3 regions of the Arthrobacter sp. TJ-217 genome follow, and region 2 is predicted to be linked to each of the others. Evidence: riboswitches for the same ligand, from Rfam matches in the RefSeq annotation. Region 2 holds a riboswitch; each other region holds the start of a gene.

Region 1 (10,438 bases), on a different contig from region 2:
CAGCGGCGTGCTGACGGTTCCCAGCGGCCAGACCGACTTCGAGCAGGCTGCGATCCTGCGCTGGCTCCCCGACACCGCCCAGGACCGCATGGAGGACCTCCTGACCGTCGGCGGCGGCAAGCGCCTTGACGGCGTCCTTTCGCCCTACGACGGCCTCTCCATCGGCATCATCTCCGCCCTGACCTCAGGCGGGTACTCCGCCGACGACCTTCCCGTCGTCACGGGCCAGGACGCCGAGGTCGGGTCGGTCAAGTCGATCATCGCCGGCGAGCAGTACTCCACGATCTTCAAGGACGTCCGTGAGCTCGGCAAGCGCGCCGTCACGATGGTCGATTCCCTGATGAAGGGCGAGGAGCCGGAGGTCAACGACAAGGAGACCTACGACAACGGGGAAAAGATCGTTCCCTCCTACCTGCTCGAGTCGGAGATCGTCACAGTCGACAACTACGAGAAGAGCCTCGTCGAGACCGGCTACTACACCGAAGACGACCTGAAGTAAGGAATCCGGGCCGGGCGGCGCTGCCGCCCGGCCCGTGCTCCAGCACGTTGCACACTCCAACTTTCAAAGGACGCTCAATGACCGAGCACATTCTTGAGATGCGACGGATCACCAAGACATTTCCTGGGGTCAAGGCGCTCTCCGACGTGAACCTCGCCGTTGCGCGGGGGGAGGTCCACGCGATCTGCGGTGAAAACGGCGCAGGCAAATCGACCCTCATGAAGGTGCTCTCCGGTGTCTACCCGCACGGCACCTACGACGGCGACATCAGCTTCGACGGCGAAGCGGTCTCCTTCAAGGACATCAAGGACAGCGAAAGAAGCGGAATCGTCATCATCCACCAGGAACTCGCGCTCTCCCCGTTCCTGTCCGTTGCCGAGAACATCTTCCTCGGCAACGAGCGCTCCAGCCGCGGCTTCATCAACTGGAACGAAACGAACGTGGAGGCCGCCAGGCTGCTCCGCCGGGTCGGGCTGACGCTCAACCCCGTGGTGCGGGCCGGGGACATCGGCGTCGGCAAGCAGCAGCTTGTCGAGATCGCCAAGGCGCTGTCCAAGAACGTCAAGCTGCTCATCCTCGATGAACCGACGGCCGCGCTCAATGACGAGGACTCGGCACACCTGCTCGGGCTGGTGAAGGGGCTGCGCGACGAGGGCATCACCTGCATCATCATCAGCCACAAGCTCAACGAGATCCGCTCGATCGCCGACTCGGTGACGATCCTGCGCGACGGCAGGACCATCGAGACGCTCAGCCTCCACGACGGCTCGGTCACCGAGGACCGGATCATCAAGGGAATGGTGGGGCGTGAGCTGAAGAACCGCTACCCCGAGCGCACCCCCTCGATCGGGGCCGAAATCCTTCGCGTCGAGGACTGGACGGTGCACCACCCCCAGGAGCACTCCCGGGTTGTTGTCGACAACGCCAACCTCAGCGTCCGGGCCGGTGAAATTGTCGGAATCGCCGGGCTCATGGGAGCCGGCCGCACCGAACTCGCAATGAGCATCTTCGGGCGCAGCTACGGCTCGAACATCTCAGGGAAGCTCTACAAGGACGGCCGGGAGATCTCCGCCAAGACCGTCAGCGACGCGATCCGCCACGGCATCGCCTATGCCACCGAGGACCGCAAGCGGTACGGGCTGAACCTCCTCGACGACATCAAGCGCAATATCTCCGGGGCCGCCCTTGGCAAGCTCGCCAAGCGCGGCTGGGTGGACGGCGGGCAGGAGGCGGTCGTCGCCGGCGGCTACCGGACCTCCATGAATATCAAGGCCCCATCGGTCACAGCAGTGACGGGGAAGCTTTCCGGGGGAAACCAGCAGAAGGTCGTGCTCTCCAAGTGGATGTTCGCCAACCCCGATGTGCTCATTCTCGACGAGCCGACGCGCGGCATCGACGTGGGCGCCAAGTACGAAATCTATACGATCATCAACTCGCTTGCCGCCGAAGGGAAAGCGGTGATCGTCATCTCCTCGGAGCTGCCGGAACTGCTCGGCATCTGCGACCGCATCTACACCCTCGCGGAGGGCTCGATTACAGCCGAAATCCCGATCGGTGAGGCTACGCCCGAGCTTCTCATGCAGCACATGACCAAGGAAAAGGACTGAATCCCATGGTTTCGACCCTCACCGACGCCCCGGTCAAAACCGCGGCGCCAACAATCACCGATGCGGGAAAGTTCCTTGCAAGCAGGCTCCGCCAGATCGGTATTTTCGTAGCGCTTCTGGTGATCGTCACGTTGTTCCAGCTGCTCACCGGGGGCAAGCTGCTGCAGCCTGACAACGTCTCGAACATCATCGTTCAGAACAGCTACATCCTGCTGCTGGCCATTGGCATGGTGATGATCATCGTCGCCGGGCACATCGACCTCTCCGTCGGATCCGTCGCCGCGTTCGTCGGCGCAATGTCGGGCATCATGATCCAGGACTGGAGCTTCCCCTGGTGGCTCGCTTTCGGGGCCTCACTCGTCATCGGCGGCCTCGTCGGGGCGTGGCAGGGCTTCTGGGTGGCCTACGTCGGGATCCCGGCGTTCATCGTGACCCTCGCGGGAATGCTCGTTTTCCGCGGACTCACGCAGATCACCCTCGAGAACCAGCGCATCACGGGGTTCCCCGTCGAATACCGGCAGCTGGGCGGCGGGTTCCTGTTCCCAGGACTCTTCCCTGCCGATACGAACATCCTCGACTGGACGACGGTGGGCATTGGACTCCTCGCCGTCGTGCTGCTTGTCGTCAGCCAGCTGCGGGGGAGGGCAATGCGGGCCAAGCTGAAGCTCGAAGACGAGCCCATGGCCTGGTTCGCCACCAAGCTCGCCTTCGCCGGCGTTATCATCCTCGGCCTGACCTACCTGCTGGCCAGCTCGCGCAGCGGCACCCCGATCGTCCTCGTGGTGCTCGGGCTTCTGGTTGTGACCTACAGCGCGGTAATGGGAAACAGCGTCTTCGGACGCCACATCTACGCCCGCGGCGGCAATCTCCAGGCCGCCCAGCTCTCGGGTGTCAACACCAAGAAGATCGACTTCTACCTCTTCGTGAACATGGGCGTGCTCGCCGCACTGGCGGGGCTGATCTTCACCGGCCGCCTGAACTCGGCGGGTCCGGGTGCCGGTAACCTGTTCGAGCTCGACGCGATCGCAGCCGCCTTCATCGGTGGTGCGGCAGTCACCGGCGGGGTCGGGACCGTGATCGGAGCCATCACCGGTGGCCTGATCATGGGCGTGCTCAACAACGGCATGTCACTGCTCGGCGTGGGGATCGACTACCAGCAGTTCATCAAGGGCATGGTGCTTCTGCTGGCCGTGGGCTTCGACGTTTTCAACAAGCGGCGTGCCTCCACCGCGTTGAAATAGAAAACCTTCGCCATCCGCGTAACCTTTCCATCCAGGCCGACGATTACCAATGTGTGAGTGCCGCACCGGGGCTTATCCCCCAACGGGCCCCGGTGCGGCCTTCTCATGGGTTGTCCAGGCACATCGCGCCGCACCCCGCCGGGGGTTGATTCTCTGGTTACGATGGTCCTCGTTGTGCCACCTCGCCCAAGGACTCCCATTTTGGTTTCAAAGCTGCCTGATGACGCGCTTTCACGCGCGCAAGTTGGCGAGCCCGCGGCCTTCGAATCAATCTATGCGCACCTGAGCCCCTCCCTGCTCGGATACTTCGCCGGCAGGGGCGCCGAGGACCCGGAAGCCCTCACCCAGGAAGTGTTCCTTGCGGTGTTCAGCAGGCTCGACACGGTCCACGGCGGCGTGGAGGGCCTGAAGACCCTCGTTTTTTCTGTGGCACACGCCCGATACGTCGACGAGGTGCGCCGGCTCGCCCGCCGGCCCTCACAAGCGGTGTACGAGCCTGAAAGCGACGCCCGGACCAGCGTTTCGGCAGAAGCCGCGGCTCTTAACCGTTTCGGCGAAGGCAACATCGAGCAGCTGCTCTCCGCCCTCAAGGCGGAACACAGGGAAGTGTTGCTGCTGCGGATCGTCGCGGGGCTGTCAGTGGACCAGGTTGCCAAAGTTGTAGGGAAGACTGAAGGTTCAGTGAAGCAACTGCAACGGCGGGCGCTGATCAAATTGAGGGAACTCGTTGAGCTCGATGAAGCGGAAGCGTCATGAATAAACCAGCGCACGGGGAAGATCCGGTGCAGAAACTGCTCGAAGAATCCGGCGTTCCCTCCTCCGAAGGCCTCTCGAACGCCCTCAAGGCCGTTCGGGCCCTGGCCAACGGGCCGGTCCCCGAAGTGGCTGCCGAGCTCGCCCAGCTCATGGCCGCCGGCGGAGCGCAGCCGCGCGGGCGCAGAAACCGGCACCGGGCCACCTTCATCGGGGGAACCCTTGCCATCTCAATGGGCCTGGGGATGTCGGGGGTTGCCGCCGGAACGATGCATTTCCCCGAAGGTTTTGGCCGCACAGCAGAGGCCGTGATCCACCTGCACGGCAGGGAAACCGGCGCGGAAGCCTCGGCCGTCGATCAAAAGGGAAACGCGCACCATGACCTGCCGGCGGTCAAACAGTCGGGAGCCGAAATCGGCTCAGCGATTCCAGGGCTTGGCGACGCCCGTCCCTCCGGAATACACGGTGGGTTCGATGCGGTGCCGCCGCCGGAGAGCAGGGATCCCGGGGCCACACTGCCCCAGCCGTCAGCACCCCCGGCAGTGCCCGTGCCGCAGGAAGGCGCAGTGCCGGCACCGGTCCTGCCCGGCCACCCAGCACCCGCTGATCCAAAACACGGTTCAGGAAACCCTGATTCAGGAAACCCTGGATCAGGAAACCCTGGATCAGGAAACCCTGGATCAGGAAACCCGCCGGCCCGCGGTCACTGGAAAGACGTGCTCCACGGCATCACGCCCGGCGGGCTGCACGGTGCACGGGATCAAGCAGACCTGGTGAGACGCCCGGGGCCTTCAGGGGAGCTTCGACCTCCGGGGCTCACCCATCCGGTGCAGGGAGGTGCTCTTGCCCACCCGGCGCGGCCCGGGGCGTCGGAGCCGCCCGCCGGCGAGCGCGCGAAGGCCGGTCACAACGGCGCAGGAAGCGGTGAGACCCTCCGCCGTCGTGCTGATAACGGTGGCCCCGAAAGTGGTGGAACCGCGCCGCATCCCGGCACGCTGCCGAAGCTCCCCGTGGAAGTACCGGCTTCAGAGCCGGGCGAGAAGGAACCCGCAACGCCGCAACCGGCCGTGCCTGAGCCAGCCGTATCTGACCCGGCCGCGCCTGAGCGGGCTCCAGCGGAGCCCGTCACCGGCGAACCGGCCGACCCCGACCCAGCTACGCGGGGATTAGCCGTATCTGGGCTGGCTCCTGCTGAACAGGAAGCGCCGGACAAGACAGTGCCGGAGGCAGCCCGGGAACAGGCAGAATCGGCACCGGCTGCGCCCGGACCCGCGGTGTCCGCTCCAGTGGAGCCGGGCCCAGCAGACCCGGACCCAGTCGGCGGCGAATCGGCCGCCGCCGGCTGAGCTAGGACGTAATCTGGCGCTTGGAGGAGATGATGCCGGTGTTGAAGCCGGCAAGGTTCAGTCCGCCGTGGAACCGGGCGTGCTCGATCTTGATGCACCGGTCCATCACCACGTCCATCCCCGACTCTTCGGCATCGCGGGCAACGTCCTCGTGCCAGGACCCGAGCTGCAGCCACAGGGCCTTCGCGCCCACCGCCTGCGCCTCGGCAAGGACCGAGGGGAGGTCGTCGTGCTTGCGGAAGACGTCGACGACGTCGGGGACCTCCGGCAGGTCCGCCAGCGAGGCATAGGCCGGCTGGCCGAGGATCTGCCTGGCCACGGGGTTGACGAAGTAGAGCCGGTAGGGCGACGACGACTGCAGGTAGGTTGCGACAAAGTACGACGCCCGCGACGGCTTGTCCGATGCGCCGACGATGGCCACCGACTTCGCCCGCCGCAGCAGTGCCAGCCGCTCCGGTGCCGAGGGTCCGTCCCAGGTCCGCGTTGGCGCGCTCATGCCCCGACTCCTACGGCGCAGGTCCGGCCGTCCTCGGAGGGCGGTGCGCCCACGTCCCGGGCGGCATCGGGTGCGTTGGACGCATCAGCATCCGACGCATTCGAACCCGACGCACCCGAATTCGACACTGCGGCCTCGAGCGCCTGGTCAAGATCCCAGAGGATGTCCTCAAGATCCTCAAGCCCCACCGAGATGCGGATCAGGTCCTCGGGGATGCCCGCCGCCAGGAGCTGCTCCGGCGAGAGCTGCTGGTGGGTTGTCGATCCGGGGTGGATGACAAGGGTTCGGGCATCACCGACGTTGGCAAGGTGCGAGGCGAGCTGCAGCGACTCGATGAAGGTCTTTCCCGCTTCACGCCCGCCCCTGACCCCGAAGCTGAATACCGAGCCCGGTCCCTGCGGCAGGTATTTCAGTGCCCGGCCGTGGTGGGGGTGTGTGGTGAGTCCCGCGTAGTTGACGTACTCGACGCGCGGATCCGCCTGCAGCCACTCGGCAACGGCTGCGGCGTTTCGAACGTGCTCGTCGACGCGCTGCGCCAGCGTCTCGACTCCCTGGAGCAGCTGGAACGCCGAGGTGGGGGACAGCGAGGGGCCGATGTCACGCAACTGTTCCGTGCGCAGTTTGGTGAGGAAGCCGTACTCCCCGAAGTTGGCCCACCATTGGATGTTCCCGTACGACGCGACCGGCTCGGTCATCGTGGGGAACTTCCCGTTTCCCCAGTTGAACCTGCCGCTTTCGACGACGACGCCGCCGAGCGTGGTTCCATGGCCGCCGATGAACTTGGTGGCGGAATGGATAACGATGTCGGCGCCGTGCTCGAGGGGGCGGATCAGGTACGGGGTGCTCAGGGTGGAGTCGACGATCAGCGGCACCCCGGCGTCGTGCGCCACGCGGGCAAGGCCCTCGAGGTCGGCGATCTCGCCCGACGGGTTGGCGATCACCTCCGCATAGACGGCCTTCGTGTTCTCTTGGATTGCGGCAGCATAGTCCGCCGGATCGGTTCCCGGCACAAAGGTGGTCTCGATCCCGAACCGGCGCAGCGTTACATCGAGCTGCGTCACCGTCCCCCCGTACAGCTGGGAGGCGGCAACGATGTGGTCGCCGGCCTGGCAGAGGGCGGCGAAGGTGATGAATTCGGCGCTCATCCCCGAAGCCGTGGCGACGGCGCCGATCCCGCCCTCAAGGGAGGCGATGCGCTCCTCGAAGGCGGCAACAGTGGGGTTGCCGATCCGGGAGTAGATGTTTCCGTACTTCTGGAGCGCGAAGAGGTTGGCGGCGTCGTTCGTGTCCTTGAAGACGAACGACGTCGTCTGGTAGATCGGCACGGCGCGGGCGCCGTGGGTGGCATCGGGAGTGCCTCCCGCGTGAAGCGCGCGGGTGCGGAAGCCGAAGGTTTTCTCAGTCATCAGACGCCTGCCTTGGTGGGGAGAGGTTCGAGGTGGAAGTCGACGCCTGCCTTGGCGGCGAGGTCGGCTTCGAGGGAGCGGACAATCGGCAGGACGTCCCTGCCGAACGCTTCAACCTCCTCCTGGAAATGCAGGTAGCAGGTGAGCAGCAGGTTCACCCCGATCTTCTTGTACTCGACGATTCGTTCGGCGATCTGCTCGGGCGTGCCGATGAGCTGGGTCCGGAAGCCGTCGTTGTACTGGATGAGGTCCTCGAAGGAGGAATCCGCCCACATCCCCTTCTTGTCGGCCGTTGCGGCCCCTGCTTCCTGCACTGCGTTGCGGAAGCCTTCAACGGCCGGCCGGTGGGCCTTGGCGACGATCTCCCGCAGCGTCTCGCGTGCTTCCTTCTCGGAGTCGCGTGCAATGACGAACCCGTTCAGGCCGAACCGGGGCGACCTCCCGACGGCCGTTGCGGAGGCCTTCACCCCGGCGATGTTCTCCTTGAACCCTTCGAGGTCCTTGCCGTTGGAAAAGTACCAGTCGGCAACCCGCCCCGCCGTCGCCTGGGCCGCCGTGGAATTGCCGCCGAAGAAGATTTCGGGGTGGGGGCGGCCCGGAACATCAACGGGCGGCGGGCTGAGCGTGAAATCCGAGATGGAGTAGTACTTGCCCGTCTGCGTGTAGCTTTCCCGGGTCCACAGGCCGCGCAGCACGCGGATGAACTCTTCGGTGCGCACATACCGTTCGTCGTGTTCGAGCCAGTCGAGGCCGAAGTTGGTGAATTCGCTCTTCAGCCAGCCCGAGACGATGTTGACGGCCGCGCGCCCGTTGGAGATGTGGTCGGCGGTGATGATGAACTTCGCCAGCACGCCCGGATGCCACATGCCCGGGTGGACGGCGGCGATGACCTTGAGCCTCTCGGTTGCGGCGAGCAGGGCGAGGGAGAACGACGTCGCCTCGTGCTGCTTGTCGGCGCCGTACGACGCCGCGTAGCGGGTCTGCGACAACGCGTATTCGAATCCTGCGTCCTCGGCGATCCGCGCAAGTTTCTTGTTGTACTCGAAGTCCCAGCTGGTGCGCTGCTCGATTGTGGAAACCACGAGCCCCCCGCTCACATTAGGGACCCAGTAGGCAAACTTCAGGGGCTGCGAATAATCGACTGTGCTCACAAATCCTCCATCGGTTCTGGCGGTAGCACCCTACTGTCAGCGCGTTCTGCGCTGGCCAGGGTTGCTGCGGCGTCATAAAGCCAGATCTCTCGGCCGCTCGGGATGGTCATTACCGAGTGTGACAGCACGGGTGCCCGGCACCAAGAAATGTGTCGCCCCGGGTCGGCGAAGATTTGGAGGGGCAGGCACGCGCCGGGTGGACTTGCGGGGCATTTCGAGTATGGTTTGCGTCACGTGGCGTCATCGGCGAGGTTGGCCGCCTGGCTCATGCCCCGCGGCGGTGGCCACCGTCACTTGTTGAGCGAACAAAGGAGCTGGCAGTGGATCTGCGATCACTGGGGCTCGTGGTGCATGGAGGGAAGCAGCGGGCCATTGACGCGGCGGAGGCCCTCAAGAGCTGGGCCGCTGAGAACGGCGTGTCCGTCACGGAGGTGGATGTCTGGTCGGCTGACGACGAGGGCCACCTGACTCATCACCACGTGCCGCTCGGCCCGTTCGACCTCGTTGTGACGATCGGCGGTGACGGCACCTTCCTGCGCGGGGCGGCTGTGGCGATGTCCTGCCAGTGCCCTGTCCTCGGGGTGAATGTGGGGCGGCTTGGGTTCCTTGCCGAGGTGGAGCCGGAGAACCTTGTCGAAGCCCTCAGGGCCGTGATCGCGGACGAGACAATCGAGGAACAGCGCCTCACCCTCACCATCCGCTCGAGCAGGCCCCTTGAGATCCCCAGTGAGCTCGGGGCGCTCATCCACAATCCAAAGGGACCCGTTGCTGAATCGCCGCTGGTCCGGGACGACGCGGTGGAGGTCCTGGGCTGGGGCGTCTGCATGGACATCACCGCAATCAACGACGTTGTCTTCGAGAAGCTCAGCCGGGACCGCCAGGCGAGCGTCGCGGTCTATATTGGGGCCCGCCGGTTCGTTTCCTATTCGGCGGATGCCCTGATCATTTCCACGCCCACGGGCTCAACGGCCTACTCGTTCGCTGCGGGAGGACCCATCGTCTCGCCCCGCGCCAACGCCCTGGTTTTCACGCCCGTCGCGGCTCACATGGTCTTCGACCGCAGCCTCGTCGTTGCCGCCGACGAGCTGGTGTCGGTGCGCGTGCTCGAGCGCAGCGGGCAGGTATCGATGTCCGTCGACGGCCGGATTGTCGGGGTGCTGAACCCGGGGGACTGGGTGGGCGTTTACGCACGTCCTTCGGCGCTGCGCATGCTGCGCCTGCATGAGCCTGATTTTTTCGGCAGGGTGAGGGATCGGTTCGGGCTGGTCGACGCCGCGGCCGCAGCCGCCGACGGGGATTCGCCGGTCGACTATTTCCCCAGCACGCCCAAGCCCGATGACATGAAGCACGTCCACATTCCGACCCAGCCCCTCGAGTCCTGGATGGGCTCCAAGACGGAGTAGGCGAAGCTTCAGGACCGCCGCGCGAGCACCTCGGAGATGCCCGGGAGGCATCCCTCGTTCTGCAGTGAGGTGGTGTCCCCAAGGGGCGATCCCTCGTACAGCTCGGTCAGGAGGCGGCGCATGATCTTCCCGGACCGGGTCTTGGGCACGTCCTGGACCACGATGACGGCACCCGGCTTGGCGATGGGGCCGATCTCCGCGGCAACGTGCCGGCGCAGGGTGGTTTCGACGTCGCCCGTTCCGCCCGCACCGGGTGCCAGCACGACGAATGCGGCGATGGCGTGGCCGGTGAGCGGGTCGGCCACGGGGCACACGCCGGCCTCGCTGACCAGCGGGTGCGCGACCAGGGCCGATTCGATTTCGATCGTGGAGAGCCGGTGCCCCGAGACGTTGATGACGTCGTCAACCCGCCCCAGGATCCAGATGTCGCCGTCGTCGTCGTAGCGGGCGCCGTCCCCGGCGAGGAACCAGCCCTGCCGGGCGAACTTGCGCCAGTAGGAGTCGAGGTAGCGGCGCGGGTTCCCCCAGACGGTGCG
Region 2 (10,438 bases):
ATGTTCAGCGAGGTCAGGACCTTCACGGCGTCGCGTCCGCGGCCGGCGGCTTCTGCGCGGGTCCGCAGGTCGGCGACGTCGTCGGCCACCCGTGCAACTGTCTGTGAACTGACGAAGACGGCTTCTGCGTGCCGTGCGGCGAAGTCCTTCCCGCGGCCCGAAGAGCCCGCCTGGTAGATCACTGGCGTCCGCTGCAGGGACGGCTCGGACAGGTGCGGGCCGTCGACCGTGAAGTACTTTCCGGAGTGCCCGATCTCGCGCACTCCGGCCGGCTCGGTGTAGACGCCGCGGGCGCGGTCGCGCACGAGGGCGTCGGCGTCCCAGGAGCCTTCCCAGAGCTTGTAGGAGACCTCGAGGTATTCCTCGGCGATGTCGTACCGGTCGTCGTGCCGGAGGTGGGCGGGGAGCCCGAAGTTCCGTGCGGCGTCGGGCAGGTATCCGGTGACGACGTTCCAGGCGACGCGTCCCTTGGTGAGGTGGTCGAGGGTGCTGAAGCGCCGGGCATTGCCGAAGGGCGGCTCGTACGTCGTCGAGAACGTCACGGCGAACCCCAAATGGGTCGTCACCGCGGCCATGGCGGGCACGAGGAGGAACGGGTCGTTGTTGGGCACCTGCAGTCCGCGTTCGACGGCGGGAGCGCGGCTCCCGCCGTACACGTCGTAGGTGCCCACCACGTCCGCGAGGAAGACTGCATCGAACAGCCCACGCTCCAGGAGCTTCGCGGTGTCGGTCCAGTACTCGATGTCGGTGTACTCGTGGCGCCGGTTCTCCGGGTGCCGCCAGAGGCCGTGGTTGATGTGGCTGACGGTGTTCATTTCGAACCCGTTGAAGTGGATTTCGCGGCTCATGCTGCACCTCCCGCCCGTGACGCGGCGGGGGCGGCGCGGTCGGGCATGTCGGGGACGGCGGCCAGCAGGGCCCGCGCGTACTCCGTTGTGGGCCCGGCGAACAGCGACGCCGCAGTCCCGGACTCAACCACGCGGCCGTCCTTGAGGACGAGGACGTCGTCGCTCACGTGGTGGATGACGCCGAGGTCGTGGCTGATGAAGAGGTAGCTGAGCGCGAGCTGTTCCTGCAGGTCCGCGAGGAGGTCGAGCACCTGAGCCTGGATGGAGACGTCGAGGGCCGACACCGGTTCATCGAGCAGCAGCACGCGGGGCTGCAGGGCGAGGGCCCGGGCGATCGCGACGCGCTGGCGCTGCCCGCCGGAGAGCGTGAGCGGGCTGCGGTGGATGAGATCCAGCGGCAGCCCCACCTGGCCGAGGAGTTCGGCCGCACGCTCGGTGCGCTCCCCCGGCGTCCCGACGGAGCCCGCGTCGAGGGCGTCGGTGATCACGCGCTCCACGCTGAACCGGGGGTCGAACGAACTCAGCGGGTCCTGGTTCACCAGCTGGATGTCGGGCCGGTGCGGGCGCCGCAGGGCTTCGGTGACGATCCCGCTTCCGCCGGGGTGGCCCACCCACGGCAGGCCGCCGAGGGTGACGATTCCGGCGTCGGGCTCGGTCAGCCCCAGTGCGATGCGTGCAGTTGTCGACTTGCCCGACCCGGATTCACCGACGATGCCAAGGGTCTTACCCGCCGGAAGGGTAAAGGAGACGTCGTCGACGACGGTGCGCCGGTCCCCGCCCGGTGAGGCGTAGGTCTTGACGAGGTTACGGGCCTCGAGGGCCGGAGCCTTCGGGGAGACTGCCGAGTGCCGGGGCGGACGCGCGGTGACCGTCACGCGCGGCACCGAGGACAACCGGGTCCCCTTGGCGGCCGCCGACGGGACGGCGTCGATGAGCTGGCGCGTGTATTCGTGTCGTGGGTTGCCGAGGACCTCCGACGCACGGCCCGACTCGACGATCCGCCCGTGCTGCATGACGGCGATCTCGTCGGCGAGGTGGCTGACGACGGCGAGGTCGTGCGAGATGAAGATCAGGCCCCTGCCCTGCTCCTTGAGCCCTGCCAGCAGCTCGAGGATCTGCGCCTGGACCGTTGCATCAAGCGCCGTCGTTGGCTCATCGGCGATCACGAGCCGGGGGTTCAACACTGTCGCCTGGGCGATGAGGGCCCGCTGGCGCAGGCCGCCCGAGAGCTCGCCCGAGCGCTGCCGCGCGCGGACCTCGGGGTCCGGAATGCCGGCGCCGCGCAGGGCGGCATGAACCCGCTCCTGGCGTTCGGCCTTGCCGCGGACGCCGTGGGCGCGCAGCGCCTCGTCGATCTCCTGGCCCACCGTGCGGAGGGGGTCGAGGGAGACGAGGGCGTCCTGCAGGACATAGCCGATGTCCTTGCCGCGCAGCCCGCGCCACTGCCGTTCGGAGAGGCGGGCGGCGTCGCGGCCGAGGACCTCGAGGCGGCCGGCCGAAACCCGCGCATTGGAGGCGTTGAGGCCGACGAGCGTGCGTGCCGTGACGGTCTTGCCGGAGCCCGACTCGCCGACGAGGGCGAGCGCCTGTCCCGGCGCGAGGGCAAGGGAGACGTCCTTCACGACGTCGACCGTCCCGCGCGGGGTGGAGAAGGAGACATTGAGGTTGTCGATGGCAAGGAGCGGCTGCTGGGTTGGGGTTGGGGAATTCGACATGCTCAGACCTCTGCTTCGAGTCGGCGCTGCAGGTGGTGGCCCGCAACGGTTGTGGTGAGTGCGGCTAGGGTGATGAAGATGCCCGGGAAGGCTGCGATCCACCAGGCAACCTGGAGGTAGTTGCGGCCGTCAGCGAGCATCGCACCCCATTCGGCGGCCGGCGGCTGGGCACCGAGGCCGAGGAAGCTGAGCGATGACGCCCAGACGATGGCCTGACCGATGCCGAGGGTCACGAGCACGAACAGCGGACGCGCCACGTTTGGGACGATGGTGTGCCACAGGATGTGCGAGCGCGACCGGCCGAGGGAAAGGGCTGTCTCAACGTAGGGGGCGGCCACCACCTGGAGGGTCTGGGTGCGCAGCATCCGCGCATAGCCGGGGGCGGTACCGATGCCCACGGCGAGGGCCGCCGTGACGACCCCGGTTCCCGAAACGGCGATCACGATCAGGGCCAGGAGCAGGCCCGGGAAGGCGAAAAGCACTTCGACGAAGCGGCAGATCGCCGAATCGAGCCATTTGCCGGAGACGCCCGCGGTGATGCCGAGCGCGCCGCCGAGGATCAGCCCGATGGCCGTGGCGGCGAGGCCGAGCAGCAGGGACTGACCAGTGCCGGCGATGACCCGGGAGAAGACGTCGCGGCCGTTCTGGTCGGTCCCGAAGACATGGGAGCCGCTCGGGGACTGGAAGGCGTTGGCGGGGTCGATCGCGAAGGGATCCTGCCGCAGAAAGAGGGACGGCGCGACGGCGGCAAGCACGAGGAAGGCCAGCAGTGCTGCGGCGATCCAGACGCCGATGGGCGTGCCGCGCACGAGGCGTGCCGTTCGCGAGCGGCCGGGAGCGGCAGGGGCGGTAGCACCGGAGCCGGTGCCCGCCGTCGTTGTGGGGTCGAGGGTGAGGCTCATGCTAGGAATCCCTTCGGGTTCGTGCGAGGGTCGACCACGCGGTAGAGGAGGTCCACCACGAGGTTCACGAGGATGTAGACGGCGGCGATGATGAACACCACGGCGAGGGTGACGGGCAGGTCCCGGTTCACGATGGCGTCAACGAGCGACCGGCCGAGCCCGGGGCGGGCAAAAATGATCTCGGCGACCACGGCGGAACTCACGAGCGAGCCGACCGCCCAGGCTGAGAGGGTGAGGCCGGGAAGGATCGCGTGCCGCAGCGCGTGGGTGATCCGGACGGCGGCGTCGCTGAGGCCGCGGGCCCGCGCGCTCAGGATGAACGGCTGGGCGAGGGCGTCTTCGAACGAGGACCGGGTGACCTGGGCGATGAACCCGGCGAGGGGAACCGCCAGTGAAAGCGCTGGCAGCACCAGTGAGCGGAACCCGTCGTTGCCGGCGACGGGGAACCAGCCGAGGATGACGGCGAAGACAACGGCGAGCATGATGCCCACCCAGAACTGGGGCAGCGAGGCGAAGAACACCTCGACGGCGCGGCCCACGCCGTCGAGCGTGCGCCCCCGGCCCACTGTCAGCAGGGTGAAGGCGAGGGCGATGGCCCACGCGAAGGCCAGGGCGAGGCCCGCGAGCTGAAGCGTGGGAAGGATCTGCGGGCCGATGATTTCGAGAACCGGAACCTTGAAGATGTACGAGACTCCAAAGTTGCCGGTGAGGAGCCCGCCAAGGTAGCTGAAGTACTGGACGACGACGGGCTGGTCGAGCCCGTACTCCGCCTTCACGGCGGCGACCGTTTCCGGTGACGGCGACGAGCCCGCGCCGCCGAGGATCGCCGTGATCGGGTCCCCGGGGGTGAGGCGGAGGACGAAGAAGGTGAGAGTGACGGCGGCCCAGAGGACGAAGAGGCTGCCGGCGGCCCGTTTGAGGACGACGCTGCCGGCCGTACCGGCCGTCGCCGTCGTTCGTGGTGCTGCGCTGAGGGAATCGAGGGAGGAGGTGCTCATTCTGAATCGACCGCCGTGACGTCGTAGAGGTAGGGAAGGGAGAGGCTCGGTTCGAGGGTGAGCGAGGTGAAGCGGTCGCTGCGGAGCGCCACCTGGCTTGCCTGGTTGTAGAGCGGGAGCTGGAGGGCGTTGGCGCTGATGATCCGCTGCGCCTCGTAGTAGAGGTCCTTGCGCACGTCCGGGTCGTCCGTGGCGAGGGCGTCATTGAGGATCGCGTCGAGTTCCGGATTGCGGAAGCCCGACCCGTTCGGCACGAAGCCCGCCGACTCGGTGTACTCGGAGGAGAACACGATGCGCAGGACATCGGCCGTGTTGGTGTTCCAGTAGTCGGCCCGGAGGTCGTAGTCGAAGTTGTTGCCGAGTTCGCTGACGCTCGCGCCGTCGCCATTCTCGATCAGCACCTCGAATCCGGCCTTCTTCGCGGTTGCCTGGATCTGGGTGACGAGGGCCTGGTGCGCGGTGGGCCAGGCGCCGGGCGTGTAGGGGAAGTGGACACTCAGGCGCTGGCCGTCCTTCACGCGGTAGCCCTCGTCGTCGCGCTCGGTCCAGCCTGCCTCGTCGAGCAGGCGGGCCGCTTCGTCGGGGTCCGGATCGTAGACGTTCTCGAAGTCCGGAGAGTAGAAGCCCGTTGTGGAGCTCAGCGGTCCCCCGGCGCGGGTCACCGTGCCGAAGTAGACGCTGCGGATGCCGGCATCGACGTAGGTGCTCAGAAGGAAAGCCCTGCGCACGTTGAGGTCGTCGAAAGGCGCCCGGGTGGTGTTGAGCATGAGGTTCGTCGGATTGCCGGGGCGGTCCTGGAGGATCAGTTCGACGTTTGAGTCGGCCTTCGCCTCGTCGAAGTGGACCGAGGGCATCAGGTCGAGGGCGTCAACCTGGCCTGCGCGCAGGAGACCGTAGCGGGTCGAGTCCTCGGGGACAATGCGCCATTCAATCTTTTCGATGTGCGCCGGCCCCTGGTGCTGCGCGTAGGGCGGCGCCGAGTTGTAGTTCTCGTTGCGGACGAGACTGACCTTGGACTGCGGGACGTAATCGGCGATCCGGTACGGGCCCGTGCCCACCGGTGCGTTGCAGTTCTCGGCCTGCGGGCGTTTGAGCGCCTGAGGTGACTCGATGCCGAGGAACGGCTGGGCGAGCACTTCGAGGAAGGCCGCATAGGGGCGGTTGAGGGTGACGACCGCCGTGGTGTCGTCGACGACCTCGGTGCCGACGTAGGGCTTGAGGTAGCCGCCGGCCGTTCCCGACTGCGTATCGGGATCGACCATGTGGTCGAGGTTGGCCTTGACCGCCTCTGCAGTGAGCTTCGTGCCGTCGGTGAAGTAGACGTCGTCCCGCACGGTGAAGGTGTAGGTGAGGCCGTCGTCCGAGACCGACCAGTCCGTGGCGAGCCACGGGTGGATGGTTCCCTCGGCGTCTTGGGACACCAGGGAGTCGAGGTAGTTCGCCGCGATCGAGGCCTGAGGCATATCGCCGTTGACGTGGGGATCGAGGCAGGAGATGTCCTTGCCCGTGGCGAAGACGAAGGTGTCATCCTCGCTTGCCGCCGCCGATCCTCCGCAGCCGCTCGTGGTGAGGATGAGGCCCGTGGCTGCTGCGAACAGGGCGAGGGCGCGGAGGGTCTTCGGGGAACTGGGGGTGTTGAGAATGCTGCGCTTGCTGAAAGTGCGGTGGCTTGCTGTTGTCACGCTGGGCTCCTGAATCATCGCCCGATGGAGGGCAAACAGGACAGCCAGTGACCGCCCGCGGACGTGCTGAAGCACGGCGGGGCAGACCAACGAAAGCGTGTAGCTTCTCCATCGGTCCTGGCAGTAGCACCGTTCTTCGCAGCTACACGAAGAGGGTTGCTGTGGCGTCGTCGATCCAGGTCTCTCGGCCACTCGGGATGGTTATGGCTACAGCTAACAGCATTGGAGCGCTCCTCCGCCACAGGCCCCGTCACAATCGGTCACGGGGTGGTCCTTTACCCGCGTTCCGGCGTTTGAAAGCATTATGGCGTGGAGGAAAACGAGATCATCGACTTCGTCTCAGACCTGCCCGGCGTCGTGACGCTCACCGCCGGAAAAGAGAACGGAGCACCCGAGGCAGCTTGGGGCGATACCTTCTTTTTCTACGACCCCGACGGCGATACTCCAGACAACAGGCGCTTCCCCTTCGCGACGATTGTCGTGAGCGATTATGAAGGCTTCGATACCGCCTCGAACCTGAATCGACCGGGCGTTTTCCGGCTCAATATTTCGGTGGGAAATAAGGAATATGAGTTATTGACCGGACATCCCGCGACAGATCATGCCCTGCACCTGGCCGACTTCGACTTCACAGCACCGGACCGCATCCTGCCGCATCCCGTCTACGGTTCGCAGGCATGGGTAAGCATCCTCAACCCTGGTGCCGCCACAGCCGAGCAGGCACGGTCTCTGCTGGTGCACGCGCACGGGAACGCTGTTCGACGCTACGACCGGCGGCACTGACAACGCCTCTGTCTCTTTCCGCTGAGGGAGGTATCGAGGCTCTCGCCTGAAATCATCTGTCACCTGCACGGGCGGTGACTGTGGGCCGGCAGAAGCAGGGATACGGTGCGGGCAGGAAAGGATCGCCCGAAACACCCTGCGTCCTCCCAGCAAGCAGGAGTACCGTTAATGGAGCAAGGGGGCAAAGCACCGTTGGAAGGCAAGCTCATGGCAAAGAAGTGGCTCCGTTGGCTCCCCGCTGGCATCGTTCCGGCGGTGATCGTAACAACGGCCGCCGTCGGGCCAACCCTCGCTGAGGCGAGCCCCCAGTTGCCGGAGAAGTCCGCCCAGGAGCTGCTCGAGCTCGTGTCCGACAGCTACGACAGCGCGTTCTCCGGAACGATCGAGCAGTCCTCCGAGCTCGGCCTGCCCGAGTTGCAGACAATGGGGCCCAGTGCCGGCAGCTCCGATGGCGCCTCGGCCGCCCTCGAACTGCTCACCGGTGAGCACACCGCCCAGGTCCACATCGACGGGCCCGACAAGGCACGCATCCAAGTGCAGGACCGTCTCGCCCAGCGCGACGCCATCCTCAATGACGACGAGGTCTGGCTCTACGACTCCCGCGCCCAGGAAGCGACTCACGCTGTGCTTCCGGACCGCGGCGAGGTGCTGAAGCAGCTCCCCGCCGATGCGCCGCGTACCCCCGCCGACCTCGCCGAGAAGTTCCTCTCCACAATTGATCCTTCAACCGAAGTCACCGTGGGAGACAACGCCCGCGTGGCCGGCCGCACCGCGTACGAACTGGTCCTCACGCCCGCCACGGCAGACACCCTCGTCGGTGCCGTATCGCTGGCCGTCGACTCCGAGACCGGCGTCCCCCTCAGCTTCACCGTCTCCGCGCAGGGCCAGGCCGAGCCGGCGTTCTCGGTCGCCTTCACCAGCATCGACTTCAGCGCCCCCGAGCAGAGCCTGTTCGAGTTCACTCCCCCGCCCGGCGCAACGGTGACCGAGGTACCGGTCAAGGAGCACCAGGACCATAAGGCCCAAAAGTCCGACGCCGCCAAGGACGAGCCCACTGTCATCGGCGAGGGGTGGAGCAGCATCGTCGCCCTGCCGGCCGGTTCCGCTTCGGATGCGTTCAGCGCGAGCCCCGGGTCCGAAGAGTCGGCCGAGGCACAGGCGCTGCTGGAGCAGGCCTTCACCCCGGTGGATGGCGGACGCGTGCTGCAGACCTCGCTCGTCTCAGTGTTCATCACCGACGACGGCCGGGTCTTCGCAGGCGCAGTCGGTGCCGACCAACTGATCGCTGCCTCACAGCAGTGACGCCACCGGCGCCGCAGGGGCAGGGCACCGGCCGACGTCGTCCGTTCCCGTCCGCCGCGCGCCCGTGAGCGCGCAGGGGGGCGGGCTCGCAATTGAGACCCGGGGGCTCACGAAGACGTTCGGCCACCAGCGCGCGGTCGACGACGTCGGCCTGAGGGTTCCGCAGGGTTCCGTCTTCGGCTTCCTCGGCCCGAACGGTTCGGGCAAGACGACAACAATCCGCATGCTGCTCGGCCTCGCCTCCGCCTCGAGCGGTGAGATCGAACTGCTCGGCGGGGTGATGCCCAACGCGGCCCGCGACGTCCTCCCCCGCGTCGGCGCCCTCGTCGAGGGCCCTGCCATCTACCCGTTCCTCTCCGGGCGGGCGAACCTGCAGCGGTTCGACGACGCCGACCGGCGCACCTCCCCCTCCACCCGCAACCGGCGCGTCGATGCCGCCCTGGAAAGGGTGGGCCTCAGCCATGCCGCCCGCAAGCCGGCCCACGCCTATTCGCTCGGCATGAAGCAGCGCCTCGGCATCGCCAACGCGCTCCTCACCCCGCGCGACCTGCTCGTCCTCGATGAACCGAGCAACGGCCTCGATCCGCAAGGCACCCGAGAGGTCCGCAGCCTCATCCGGTCCCTGGCCGACGGCGGCACAACCGTCTTCGTCTCAAGCCACCTCCTGGCCGAGGTGGAGCAGATGTGCACCGAGATCGCGGTCATGAGCGCCGGCCGCCTCGTGGCTCAGGGCACGCTCGACGAGCTGCGGGCGGAGGGCACTGCCCGGGTGCGGGTCCTCACCCCCGATCCGGGTGCTGCGCGCACGGTGCTCGCCAGGCTGGGGCTCGCCCCGGAACTCGACGGGCGCGACGACGTCGTGACGGCCGAGCTCACCGCCGACGACCTCAAGCCGGAGGCCGTCAACGCCGCCCTGGTGCTCGCCGATGTCCGCGTGCGCGGCTTCACTGTGAGCGGCGCCTCGCTTGAGGAACGCTTCGTGGCGCTGACCGGAGAGGGGTTCGACGTTGCCGGCTGACTCCGCACCCTCGCCGCATCCGCTTCCGCCCGCCGGGCCCGACCGGGTCCGTCCCTTCGCCGGGCGGGCACTGCTCCGCTCCGAGATCACCGTCCTGTTCCGCCGCCGCCGAACGTGGGCGATGCTCGCCGCGCTGGCCGCGATTCCGATCCTCATTGCGGTTGTCGTGCGCCTTTCAGACGGGCCGAGCCCCGGGCGCGGGCCGGCCTTCCTCGCCAGCATCACCCAGAACGGGCTGTTCGTCTCGCTCACCGCACTGACCGTCTCGATCCCGCTGTTCCTGCCCCTGACCGTTGGTGTCGTCGCGGGTGACACGATCGCCGGTGAAGCCAACCTCGGCACATTGCGCTACCTGCTTGTAGCCCCGGCCGGGAGGGTCCGGCTCCTGCTCGTGAAGTACGCGGGAGCTGCACTGTTCTGCCTGGTGGCGACGCTCGTCGTCGTGGGGGTCGGTGCACTGATTGGTGCCCTGCTGTTTCCGATAGGGCCGGTGACGCTGCTCTCCGGGGCCACGATCGGCTTCGGCGGGTACGCGGTGCGCCTGTTACTGCTCGCGCTGTACGTGACGCTATCGCTGCTCGGGTTGAGCGCCATCGGGCTGTTTATCTCAACGCTCACCACGGTTCCGGTCGGCGCCATGGCAGCTACGGCGGCGCTGGCCGCCGTCTCGCAGATCCTCGGCGCGTTGCCGCAGCTTGAGTGGCTGCACCCTTGGCTGTTCACCCATTACTGGCTGGGCTTTGCCGACCTGCTGCGGGAGCCAATCGTGTGGAACTCGTTTGGTGACAATGCGCTGCTACAAGGCGGCTACATAGCCGTGTTTGGCGCACTGGCCTATGGGCGCTTCAGCACCAAGGACATCTTGAGCTGAAGCGCCTTTGGGCCAGCTTCGGGTTTAGGGCTCCTCGTGGTCCAAAGCAGCCTCGCGAGTCCGCTCGTGGTACCACAGTGCGTGATCCAGTTCAGTGACTCCGACTTTCAGTTCTCGCGCAGCGGCCTTGACCACATTTCGAGCTTCTGGGGAACCAACGTTCCGTCCAGTCGCTCGCGACACCAGCCGCACGATCCACGTATCCGCCTTCACCCCAGGCTTCCCAAGAAGCATGCCCAAGTAGTCCCAGGTAACCGATCCAAGACCATGGACCGAGGTGTACGCTGCCTTCTGGTCGTGGTTTAGTGGGTCCAACTCC
Region 3 (10,438 bases), on a different contig from region 2:
GGGGTGCGACGGTTGTTCTGTTCACCGCCCCGGATGTCCGCGACAGCGTTCTCGGTACGGTGAGGTCCAAGGCCGCGATCTTCAATGAGAACCTCCGCACCGTTGCGGCACGGCACGAGGCGGTGGTTGCCGACATGTGGGCGCTGCGCGAGCTGGTTGATCCCCAGATGTGGTCTGAGGACCGCCTTCATTTTTCGCCGCTGGGGCACCATACGATCGCCATCATGGTCCTCGACACGCTCGCGGTGAACCACACCCTTGAGCCGCTGCATCCCAAGGCGGTTCCCGTGAAGAACTGGCGCACCGCGCGCGCTGAGGATTTCGTCTGGGCGCGCGAGTACTTCGTGCCCTGGGTGCTTCGCCGGCTGCGCCACCGCTCGTCCGGAGACGGACGGGCTCCCAAGCGCCCCGAGGCCTCCGCAATTTTCGGCCCGGGGATGCCGCCGGGCGCCTAGCGGCAGCCCGGCCGGCGCCGGCGCTGCGTCCGCACCGCGGTGGCCGGCATTTTCCACCTGCCCGGCGTTTTCCACCTGCCCTGCCAGGCCTCCCCGCCGCTGTCCTGGCGGCCGGCGTCCTAGCTGCCGGCGTCCACCTCACCGTTCGCGACGGCGTCGGCGTACGTGCTGAGGTCCGGCCCCGGCTGGAAGTCGACGAACTGGGGTTGGAGCTTCTGGAAGAGGAACTCGTAGACCTCCTCGCGGCTGCGCCCGCCGAGGGTCTGCGCCGCTTCCTTCACCGCCTCCTGCAGCGCCCGGTCGGCGTCAAGCAGGATCTTTTGGCGTGCTTCTTCGTTCCAGCCGATCGTGTTCAGTTCCATTAACAGCTCCTCCTGCAGTGTGGAAAGGTTGAAAAGACACGCCGGAGGCATGCCCGGCACGCTCAGTCCGAGCCTAGGTGCGATCCCGGGCAAACCCAACGGGCAATCCGGGCCCGTCGGGGAAGTTGCCCCGTGCGCGGGTTGGAGCTACCGCGGGTAGAACGCCCGCTCAAGCAGGCGGCCAAGCTGAGCGGTTTCGGCGAGGAAGGCGTCGTGGCCGATGCGCGAGGTGATCAGCGACACCGGCACCTCCCCCGGTAGGGCGGCGGCAAGCCGGTAGGACTGTTCGGCCAGGTACAGCCGGTCCGAATCAACCGCTGCGATGAGGAACTCGGCGGTGGCCCCTCCGAGCGCCTGCTCCACCGATCCGCGCCCGCGGGCGGCGTCGTGGCTCATCAGAGCCTCGGTCAGGATGAGGTAGCTGTTGGGGTCGAACCGCTCGGCGAGCTTCTCCGCCTTATGGTCGAGGTAGCTTTCAACCGAGTAACGGCCCCGCTCCACCGACCGTGCGGCCCCGAGGGGCCGCTCGGCGCCCTGGGCGGCATTGCCGAAACGGTCCTCAAGCTCGGATTCCGACCGGTAGGTGATGTGCGCGATGCGCCGCGCCAGCCCGAGCCCGGCCGCGGGCGGGTCTGCCTCGTCGTAGTCGCCGCCGGCGAAGGCCGGATCGAGCCGGATCGCCTGCAGCTGCGCCTGCCCGAAGGCGATCTGCTCAGCGGAGCTCGCAACCGTGCACGCGATGACGGCACAGCGGGCCACGCGGTGCGGATACATCAGGGCCCATTCGAGGGCCCGGGCCCCGCCAAGGGAGCCTCCGAGCACCGAATGCCAGCGGCGTATGCCCAGCTGGTCGGCAAGACGAGCCTCAGCGGCAACCGAGTCGCGGATTGTGACGAAGGGAAAACGCGAACCCCAGCGGCGTCCCGACGGGTCCGGACTCGTGGGGCCGGTGGAACCGTAACAGCCCCCCAGCATGTTCGCGCACACAACGAAGTAGCGGTCGGTGTCGATGGCCCTGCCCGGACCCACGAGGGGGTCCCACCACCCTTCCTCATCGGAAGCACCGCGGGCCACATGGGAGCTTCCGGTCAGGGCGTGGTGGATCAGGACGGCGTTCGACGCGTCGGCGTCGAGCGTTCCCCACGTCTCGTAGGCAAGGCTGACTTCGGGCAGGCTGCCGCCCGTTTCGAGCCCCAGGGCCCCGATCGCCGCGGTGCGCAGCAGCCCGTCGGAGCTGCGGTGCGGGGCCTCGGTGCTCGCGCGGGCGGCGCCGGGAGGATAGACACTCACGCCGCGCTAAGCCCCTTTCGCGGCGCGGAAACCGGCGTCGAGGTCCGCAAGGATGTCCGCGATGTTCTCCAGCCCGACCGAAAGGCGCACGAGACCGGGGCGGACTCCGGCCGTGAGCTGCGCTTCGGCTCCGAGCTGGCTGTGCGTTGTTGAAGCCGGGTGGATCACCAGGGAGCGCACGTCCCCGACGTTCGCCACGTGGGAGTGGAGTTCGAGCCCGTCGACGAAGCGCTTGCCGGCCTCGATTCCGCCGGCGATGTCGAAGGAGACGATGGCGCCGGTGCCGTTCGGCCCGTACTTCAGCCCGCGCTCGTACCAGGGGCTGGAGGGCAGTCCGGCATAGGCAACGGATTCGACGTCGTCGTGCAGCTCAAGGAACTCCGCGACGGCGCGGGCGTTGGCGATATGGCGCTCCATGCGCAGGCTGAGCGTCTCGAGGCCCTGTGCGATCAGGAAGGCATTGAACGGGGAGATCGCTGAGCCGAGGTCGCGCAGGAGCTGCACGCGCGCCTTGAGGATGTAGGAGAGATTGGCCCCAAAGGCGCTTCCGACCCCGAGGTCCCGGGCGTAGACAAGCCCGTGGTAGCTCTCATCCGGGGTGTTGAAGCCGGGGAACTTCTCCGGGTCGCGGCCGTAGTCGAAGCGGCCCGAGTCGACGATGACGCCGCCGATGGCCGTGCCGTGTCCGCCGAGGTACTTCGTGGCGGAGTGGACAACGATGTCGGCACCCCACTCGATGGGCCGGATGAGGTACGGGGTCGAAACTGTCGCATCGGCGATCAGCGGGATGCCGTTGTCGTGGGCGACCGCGCTGATCCCCTCGATGTCGAGCACGTCCTGGCGGGGGTTGGAGACGACCTCGCCGAAGAACGCCTTGGTGGTGGGCTGGACGGCGGCCCGCCACTGCTCGAGGTTGTCGGGGTCTTCGACGAAGGTGGTTTGGATCCCGAATTTCCTGAGGGTGTGCCGGAAGAGGTTGTAGGTGCCCCCGTACAGGCTCGGGCTTGCAACGATGTGGTCGCCCGCCTCGGCGATATTGAGGATGGCGTAGGTTTCGGCCGCCTGCCCCGAGGCGAGCAGGAGGGCACCCACCCCTCCGTCGAGTGAGGCGATGCGCGTCTCAACGGCCTCCTGGGTGGGGTTGCCGATGCGCGTGTAGATGGGGGCAAGCTCCGTGAGGGCAAAGCGGTCGGCGGCGCTCTGGGCGCTGGGGAAGACGAACGACGTCGTCTGGTAGATGGGCAGCGCACGCGCGCCGGTTGTTGAATCGGGGGTCTGGCCGGCGTGGATCTGCCGGGTTTCAAAAGACCAGTTGCTGGACATGGCGCTCCCTTTGGTGCTCAAGGGGCCCCGTCGACGCCGCGCCATCGAGGCGACGGTGGATCGGTAAGGACCCGCGCTTGCGCAGCATCCCTGTGACGCTGCGCCTGGTCTTCACCCGGGGCACCCCACCGCGGTTGGAGGGTTGCCGGCCAGCAAGCCGGGGCTGTGTGCTGGCACTCATGACCTGCCTCAATGAAAGCCGAGGGACCGGATTTCGGCAACCCATATGACTTCCCGTTAAGTAAGGTGCCCCTAAGTCGAGACGGGCGTCACAAAGTGCCACTATGTAGCCATGCGCTTGGACCATGTTTCTTATGCCTCTGAACCTGATGGACTCGCTGCCACCGCGGAGCGTATTTCGGCCGCGCTGGGCGTAGAAGCGGTGAAGGGTGGTGTCCACCCCCGTTTCGGCACACGGAACATGATTCTGCCCCTCGTCAACGGCCAGTACGTCGAGGTGGTCGAGACCCTGAACCATCCCGCCTCGGACAAGGCACCCTTCGGCCAGGCCGTGCGGTCCCGGTCCGAAGCAGGCGGTGGCTGGATGGGCTGGGTAGTCGCAGTCGATGACCTCACGCCGTTCGAAGAGCGCCTGGGCCGGCGCGCCGTGCCCGGCAACCGCAAGTTCCCCGACGGCCAGGAACTCACCTGGCAGCAGATCGGCATCAAGGGCCTCATCGCCGATCCGCAGGTCCCCTACCTGCTGCGCTGGGACGACGGCACCGAAGCACTCCACCCCTCGCAGGCACGCCCTGCGACCGCACGGCTCGACTCGCTGACCATCGCCGGCTCATGCGCACGCGTGACCGAGTGGCTCGGAATGCCCGTCGAAGCGCCCCTGGGCGATGTCTCGGTCAAGTGGATTGCGCCAAACGGCACCCCGGGGCTCATGTCGGTGACCTTCGACACCGCGAACGGCCGCGTCGAGATCTAGTACCGGATCCCCCGGAGACCGGCATGGCCGAGCGGCTCGCCGTCGTGGTCCCGGTGTTCAACGAGCCCGGGATCGGCCGCACCCTTGAGGCACTGTACCGGCAGTCGGAGCGCACCGGGATGGTGCTCTATGTGGTGGACAACGGCTCGTCGGATGACACCCGGGTGCGCATCGAGGCGTTTGGCCGGCTTAGGCGCGACTTTCCGCTCGTGGTGCTCGATGAGGAGCAGAAGGGTACCGGCGCGGCGGCCGACACCGGTTTCCGCAGGGCCATCGCCGACGGTTTTCCATTGGTGGCGCGCACCGACGGCGACAGCGAACCCCGGCCGGACTGGACGGCGCGGATCCGCCGCAATTTCGCCGGGCACCCCTCGGTGCAACTGCTGGGCGGCACGTCCGTGCCCCTGCCGGACGCCTACCGGCGCCGGTTTGACGGCGTGCTCCTCGCCTTCCTCTTCCCTGCCCTCCGCGGAGCCCTCGCGCTGCGCCACCGCGACCCGGCTTGCCTTCGCATTGTCGCCGGCCACAACCTTGCCGTCCGCTCGTCCGCCTATGAGCGCGCGGGCGGTTTCCCCCGCTCGTCGACCGATGAGCGCGACGAGGATGTCGAGCTCACCCTTCGGGTGGCCCGCACGTTCGGCCGGCGGGCGGTCCGCATCGACCGGCGGCTGAGAGTCGCCACGTCGATGCGCAGGATCCGCCGTTACGGGGTGCTGCGCACCGGCCTGCGCCATCTGCGCGCCGGAGCGGGACCCGGCGGTTCCGCGCCCGGCGGGTCAGCCCACCTGCCCTGAATGCTCAGCCGCCCACCCCGATTGCCGGTCCGAGCAGGGCGAACCCGACGAACCCGGTGATGTCGAGGGCGGCGTGGGCAACGACGAGCGGCATGGCGCGCCGGGTCCGGGTGTAGATGTAACCGAACACGAGCCCCATTGCCGCGTTTCCGAGGAACGGTCCGATGCCCTGGTACAGGTGGTAGCTGCCGCGCAGCAGGGCGCTCGTCACAAGGATGGCCGGCGCCGACCAGCCGAGGGCACGCAGGCGTTCAAAGAGGTACGCCACCACGATGACTTCCTCGAGCAGTGCGTGCCTCAGGGCGGAGAGCACGAGCACCGGAACCGTCCACCAGTAGGCGTCGAGGGCCGCAGGGACGATCGCCGTCGTGACCCCCAGCGCCCGTCCGGCGGCGTAGACCCCGAGGGTCCCGACGCCGATGCCCGCGGCGAGGCCGAGTCCCAGTCCGAAGTCGACGGCGGGTTTCTCGAAGGTGAGCCCGATCTTCCGGAACACCGATCCCCCGCCGGCGCTGAGCAGGAACAGGACAAGCGCCACCGGAACCAGGGCGAAGAAGATTCCGAGAAGCTGATAGGCGAGGTCGAAGTACTCGCGGTCGTTGAGCACCGGGTTCAGGGTGCTGGTCTGCGCCGAGAGGGGCCCGCGGCTGAGCTTCTCGAGCAGGTCGACGATCGAATAGACGGCGGATTGCCCAAGGGAAAGCCCGAGCACCAGGAGGATTTCGCCGGTGGTGCGGCGGCGCTGCGCCGTATCTAGCCGGCCGGCCGGGGCGGTGGGAGCGCGCATGGGCCTATCTTTCCAGCGGAAGCGGCGGATTCACAGCCAAAGGGATGAAGCGTCAGCGGATCCGTTGCCCGTTGCGCCACACTGCGCCGGTCAGGGGCATGCCCGGGCGGTAGGCGAGGTGGGTCACCGAGGGTGCGTTGAGCAACTGCAGGTCCGCGCGGTGGCCCACGGCGAGGGAACCGACGGCGCGCGCACCGTCCGCGTCGGTTCCCGTGTGCCTGCCCAGGGCCAGGGCGCCGCCGTACGTGGCGGCACGGACCGCTTCGGAGACGCTCAGTCCCATCTGCAGGACGGCGGTGGTAACGCAGAAGGCCATCGAGGTGGTGTAGGAGGTGCCGGGATTGCAGTTGCTCGCCAGGGCCAGCTGCACCCCTGCGTCGATGAGGCGCCGGGCGGGAGGGAACGGCTGCCGGGTCGAAAGATCACAGGCCGGGAGGCAGGTTGCGACGGTTCCGCGCCCTTCGCCGCCGTCCCAGCCCGACCAGGACTGGGCAAGGGCGTCGACGTCCTCATCGCTGAGATAGTTCGCGTGGTCGACGCTCGCGGCGGCGAATTCCACGGCGAGCGCCACGCCCTCGCCGTGGCCGAGCTGGTTCCCGTGGACGCGCAGGCCCATGCCGGCGTCCCGGCAGGCGGCGAGCACGGCCCGGCTCTGCTCGGGGGTGAACGCTCCGCGTTCGCAGAACACGTCGGCCCATGCAGCGTAGGGGCGGACGGCCTCGAGCATCGGCCCGCAGACAAGTTCCGTGTAGTCGTCGGCGCTGATTCCGGCCGGAACGAGATGCGCCCCCAGGAAAGTCACTTCGTCGACGGCACCCGCGGCGATCCGCGCGCTTCGGGCCTCCTGCTCGACGTCGAGCCCGTAGCCGGTCTTCGTCTCAAGGTAGGTGGTGCCGCCGGAGGCGGCCTCCTCCACGCGTCCGAGCAGGAGCCGGGTGAGGTCGTAGTCGCCGGTCCGGCGGGTGGCCTCGGTGGTGACGGCGATCCCTCCGGCGGCGTACGCCTCCCCCGCCATGCGCGCCTCGAACTCGGCGGTGCGGTCGCCGGCGAAGACCAGGTGGGTGTGGCTGTCGACCCACCCGGGCAGGGCGGCCCGGCCGGCGGCGTCGTGGACCGTATCGGCGGCCGGGGCCGAGGCTGCCTGCCCGATCCAGCTGATCCTCCCGCCCTCGAGGACGACCGCTGCATTCGGGAGGACCCGCTGCTCGGCGTCCTGCGTTGTCAGCTCACCGATGTTGGTGACGAGGGTCGAACTCATTGCTGCTCCTGGGTGGCGGCGCCGGAGGCCGCGGCGTCGAGGTGGCTGATGGCGGCCGCCATCAGGGCGGCGGGGTCCCCGAGCCGCAGGTGCCGGCCGTTGCGGGCCCGGGGAAGGCCTCCGATGACGACGTCGGTGACATCGGCGGCCGTTGCGGAAAAGACGAGCTGCCCGGGGCTGCTCCCTGCGGTGCGCAGTGATGCGGGGTCGACCGCCATCAGGTCGCAGACCTGTCCGGGCTCAAGCCCGGCGGCCGGGCGGCCCTGGGCGGCAAGCCCGTTGCCGCTGCCTGCGGCGAGGAGGTCGTCGGCGGTGAAGCGGGACCGCTGCCCCGAGGAAAGCCGCTCGCCGTATTCAAGGGAGCGCATCTCAAGCCAGGGATCGATTGCCGCGTGCTGGTCGGTGCCCAGGGCAATGCGCGCACCTGCCCGCTGCAGCTCAAGGGCGGGCCCGATGCCGTCGGCGAGGTCGGCCTCGGTGGTCGGGCACATCACCACTGTCGCACCGGCACCGCCAAGCAGGCCGATGTCCCCGCGGGTGAGGTGGGTTGCGTGGACGGCGGAGAGCCGCCCGCTCAGCAGCCCGTGGCGCTCCAGGAGACCGGCGGGCGTAAGCCCCGTCGCCGCGAGGCAGGCCTCGTTTTCGGCGGGCTGTTCCGAGAGGTGGATGTGCAGCGGTGTCTCGGGCGGGAGCCCTGCGGCGAGTTCGGCCAGGGCCGCTTCGGGGACCGCGCGCACCGAGTGGATCGCGGCCCCGAGGACAACCGGGGATTCCGGAAACCGGCCGGCAAGGGCCCGGCGGAGGGAGCTGTGCCGGCGGAGCCAGGCCGCAGCGGAACCGTCGCCGAACCGGGCCTGAGCGGGTTCGAGGGGAACCCCGAAGCCGCCGGTGAGATAGCAGGTGTCGAGCAGGGTCAGCCGGATTCCCGCCGCTTCGGCGGCGCGGGCGAGGGCGAACTCCATGGCGTGCGGCTCGTCCGCCGGGTTCGGGTCTGCGCCGCCCGCGGCTCCGGCGGACGAGCCGTACGGCGTTCCGTTCCCGCGGTGGTGCACGTAGTGGAATTCGGCCACACTTGCCCAGCCGGTCACAACCATCTCCGCGAAGACCGCCGTGGCGAGTTCCTCGTACAGCTCAGGGGTGAGGGTGCGAGCCGCGGCGTACATCTGCTCCCGCCAGGTCCAGAAGCTGCCCGGGCCCCCGGCATGGGTGCGCCCCCGCAGCACCCGGTGGAAGGCGTGGGAGTGGGCGTTGGCCGCTGCGGGGAAGACGACGCCCCGCAGCACCGTGTCGCCGTCCTCCGCGGGCACTCCGGTTTCGACGGAGTCGATTGTTCCGTCATGCCTGAGCCGGGCCCGCACACCCGCGGTGATGCCCCGGCCCTCCCGCCACGCCGATTCGCACCACACCGGCCTCACGGTGTGCGCCTCACAGCAGGTCCTCAAGCACATCGGCGAGCGCCGACGCTCCGGCGTCGGCGTCGTCGCGCTCGACGTGTTCCTCCGGGGAGTGGCTGATCCCGGTCGGGTTGCGCACGTAGAGCATGGCCGAGGGAACGATTCCGGAGAGCACCGCGGCGTCGTGCCCGGCGCCGGTGGGAAGCACCGGCGCACCGCCCAGTGAGTTGGCGAGCCCGCGCTGGAGGGCGGGGTCGAAGGCGACGGTTCCGCTGAGGGATTCCTCGGTGAGTGTCACCGAGCAGCCCTCGAAGGCCGCGGCCTTCTGGGCCTTGCCGTGGATCCTCTCCACGAGGGCGGCGGCCACGGCGTCGTCGGGGTGGCGCACATCGAGCCACAGGTCAACGCGCGAGGCGATGACGTTCGTGCCGCCGGGCACCGGCTGAAGCCGTCCCACTGTGGCCCGTGCATCCTCCTGGGCGCGTGCGGCCTCCCGCACCGCGAGAACGATCTGCGCCGCGGCAACCATCGGGTCGGCGCGGTCGGCCATAAGGGTGGTCCCGGCATGGTTGCCCTGCCCGTGCACCGAGAGCCGCCAGCGTCCGTGGCCGAGCACGAAGGAACCGACCGCGACGGCGGAATCGAGGTCGGCGAGCCCGCGGCCCTGTTCGACGTGGAGTTCGATGAAGTCCCCGATATTCCTCAGCGCCTCGTCGTCGCGCCCCATCCGGGAGGGGTCGAGCCCGGCGGCGCGGGAGGCATCGGCGAAGCTCGTGCCGTCGGCGTCGGTGAGGCTGCGCGCCCTGTCGGCATCGATGGTGCCCGTGAGCAGGCGGGAGCCGAGGCAGGCAACACCGAACCGTGAGCCCTCCTCCTCAGGGAAGACGGTGATGGCGAGCGCGCGGTTCGGCTGCACGCCGCGCCCGCGCAGGATGTCGACCGCGGCGAGGGCCGAGGCGACCCCAAGGGGTCCGTCGAAGGCTCCGCCGCCCGGCACCGAATCGAGGTGGCTGCCGGTGACGAGGGATCCGGTACGTCCGGCGCCCGGCACGTCCCACCACCCCCACAGGATGCCGTTACGGTCGGTCTCCACAGCCAGTCCGCGTTTGCGGGCCTCGGTTTCGAACCATTCGCGCAGCTCGTTCTCCGCCGCTGAATAGACAGGGCGGGAGTACCCGCCGCGGCGCGCGTCGCGGCCGACACCGGTGATCGAGTCGAGCAGGGTTGAAACGGAATCCATCAAGCCTCCGGGGGGTCTGGGCGAGGGCGAACGCGGTCGGCGTTCCGTGGCGGAGGGCGGCCGGGCGTTGATACCGGACCGCGCGGCCGGCTACTGCTGCATCGGGATGCGCACGCCGCGTTCGGCGGCGACGTCGGCGGCGCGGGGGTAGCCGGCGTCGACGTGCCGGATGACGCCCATTCCGGGATCGTTCGTCAGGAGCCGCTCGAGCTTCTGCGCGGCGAGCTCCGTGCCGTCGGCAACCGAGACCTGGCCGGCGTGGATGGAGCGGCCGATGCCGACCCCGCCGCCGTGGTGGATCGAAACCCAGGTGGCGCCGGAGGAGGTGTTGAGCAGGGCGTTGAGCAGCGGCCAGTCGGCCACGGCGTCCGATCCGTCGGCCATGGCTTCGGTCTCCCGGTAGGGCGATGCGACGGAGCCCGAGTCGAGGTGGTCGCGGCCGATGACGATGGGCGCGGAGACCTTGCCTTCGGCGACGAGCCGGTTGAACAGCAGCCCTGCCTTGGCGCGGTCGCCGTAGCCGAGCCAGCAGATGCGCGCCGGGAGGCCCTCGAACTCGACGTGTTCGGCGGCGGCGTCAAGCCAGCGGTGAAGATGGGTG

What was found. Region 2 has a riboswitch for S-adenosylmethionine ahead of AC4D2R_RS04475 (ABC transporter substrate-binding protein). Riboswitches for the same ligand answer to the same signal wherever they lie in the genome.
Region 1: linked by a shared signal. The riboswitch ahead of sfnG (dimethylsulfone monooxygenase SfnG) and the one ahead of AC4D2R_RS04475 (ABC transporter substrate-binding protein) in region 2 are both predicted to bind S-adenosylmethionine.
Region 3: linked by a shared signal. The riboswitch ahead of AC4D2R_RS15275 (bifunctional o-acetylhomoserine/o-acetylserine sulfhydrylase) and the one ahead of AC4D2R_RS04475 (ABC transporter substrate-binding protein) in region 2 are both predicted to bind S-adenosylmethionine.

The regions. Positions count from the first base shown of each region.
Region 1 covers NZ_JBZCNJ010000005.1:205,302-215,739, reverse strand. Annotated here, with positions in the region: gene chvE (multiple monosaccharide ABC transporter substrate-binding protein) at 1-499, shown strand, start outside; gene mmsA (multiple monosaccharide ABC transporter ATP-binding protein) at 577-2,106, shown strand; gene mmsB (multiple monosaccharide ABC transporter permease) at 2,112-3,347, shown strand; gene AC4D2R_RS11045 (RNA polymerase sigma factor) at 3,549-4,103, shown strand; gene AC4D2R_RS11040 (CoA-binding protein) at 5,448-5,942, opposite strand; gene AC4D2R_RS11035 (O-acetylhomoserine aminocarboxypropyltransferase/cysteine synthase family protein) at 5,939-7,348, opposite strand; gene sfnG (dimethylsulfone monooxygenase SfnG) at 7,348-8,499, opposite strand; SAM riboswitch class I at 8,504-8,608, opposite strand; gene AC4D2R_RS11025 (NAD(+)/NADH kinase) at 8,820-9,902, shown strand; gene acs (acetate--CoA ligase) at 9,911-10,438, opposite strand, start outside.
Region 2 covers NZ_JBZCNJ010000002.1:291,299-301,736, reverse strand. Annotated here, with positions in the region: gene AC4D2R_RS04495 (LLM class flavin-dependent oxidoreductase) at 1-848, opposite strand, end outside; gene AC4D2R_RS04490 (dipeptide ABC transporter ATP-binding protein) at 845-2,563, opposite strand; gene AC4D2R_RS04485 (ABC transporter permease) at 2,566-3,465, opposite strand; gene AC4D2R_RS04480 (ABC transporter permease) at 3,462-4,463, opposite strand; gene AC4D2R_RS04475 (ABC transporter substrate-binding protein) at 4,460-6,145, opposite strand; SAM riboswitch class I at 6,251-6,349, opposite strand; gene AC4D2R_RS04470 (DUF6194 family protein) at 6,455-6,928, shown strand; gene AC4D2R_RS04465 (LolA family protein) at 7,136-8,230, shown strand; gene AC4D2R_RS04460 (ABC transporter ATP-binding protein) at 8,295-9,248, shown strand; gene AC4D2R_RS04455 (ABC transporter permease) at 9,238-10,119, shown strand; gene AC4D2R_RS04450 (DUF8548 family protein) at 10,144-10,438, opposite strand, start outside.
Region 3 covers NZ_JBZCNJ010000009.1:48,666-59,103, reverse strand. Annotated here, with positions in the region: gene AC4D2R_RS15290 (SGNH/GDSL hydrolase family protein) at 1-455, shown strand, start outside; gene AC4D2R_RS15285 (hypothetical protein) at 575-817, opposite strand; gene metX (homoserine O-acetyltransferase MetX) at 965-2,107, opposite strand; gene AC4D2R_RS15275 (bifunctional o-acetylhomoserine/o-acetylserine sulfhydrylase) at 2,114-3,430, opposite strand; SAM riboswitch class IV at 3,499-3,615, opposite strand; gene AC4D2R_RS15270 (VOC family protein) at 3,723-4,364, shown strand; gene AC4D2R_RS15265 (glycosyltransferase family 2 protein) at 4,388-5,158, shown strand; gene AC4D2R_RS15260 (CPBP family intramembrane glutamic endopeptidase) at 5,163-5,945, opposite strand; gene hutI (imidazolonepropionase) at 5,998-7,203, opposite strand; gene AC4D2R_RS15250 (formimidoylglutamate deiminase) at 7,200-8,618, opposite strand; gene AC4D2R_RS15245 (allantoate amidohydrolase) at 8,629-9,837, opposite strand; gene hutU (urocanate hydratase) at 9,928-10,438, opposite strand, start outside.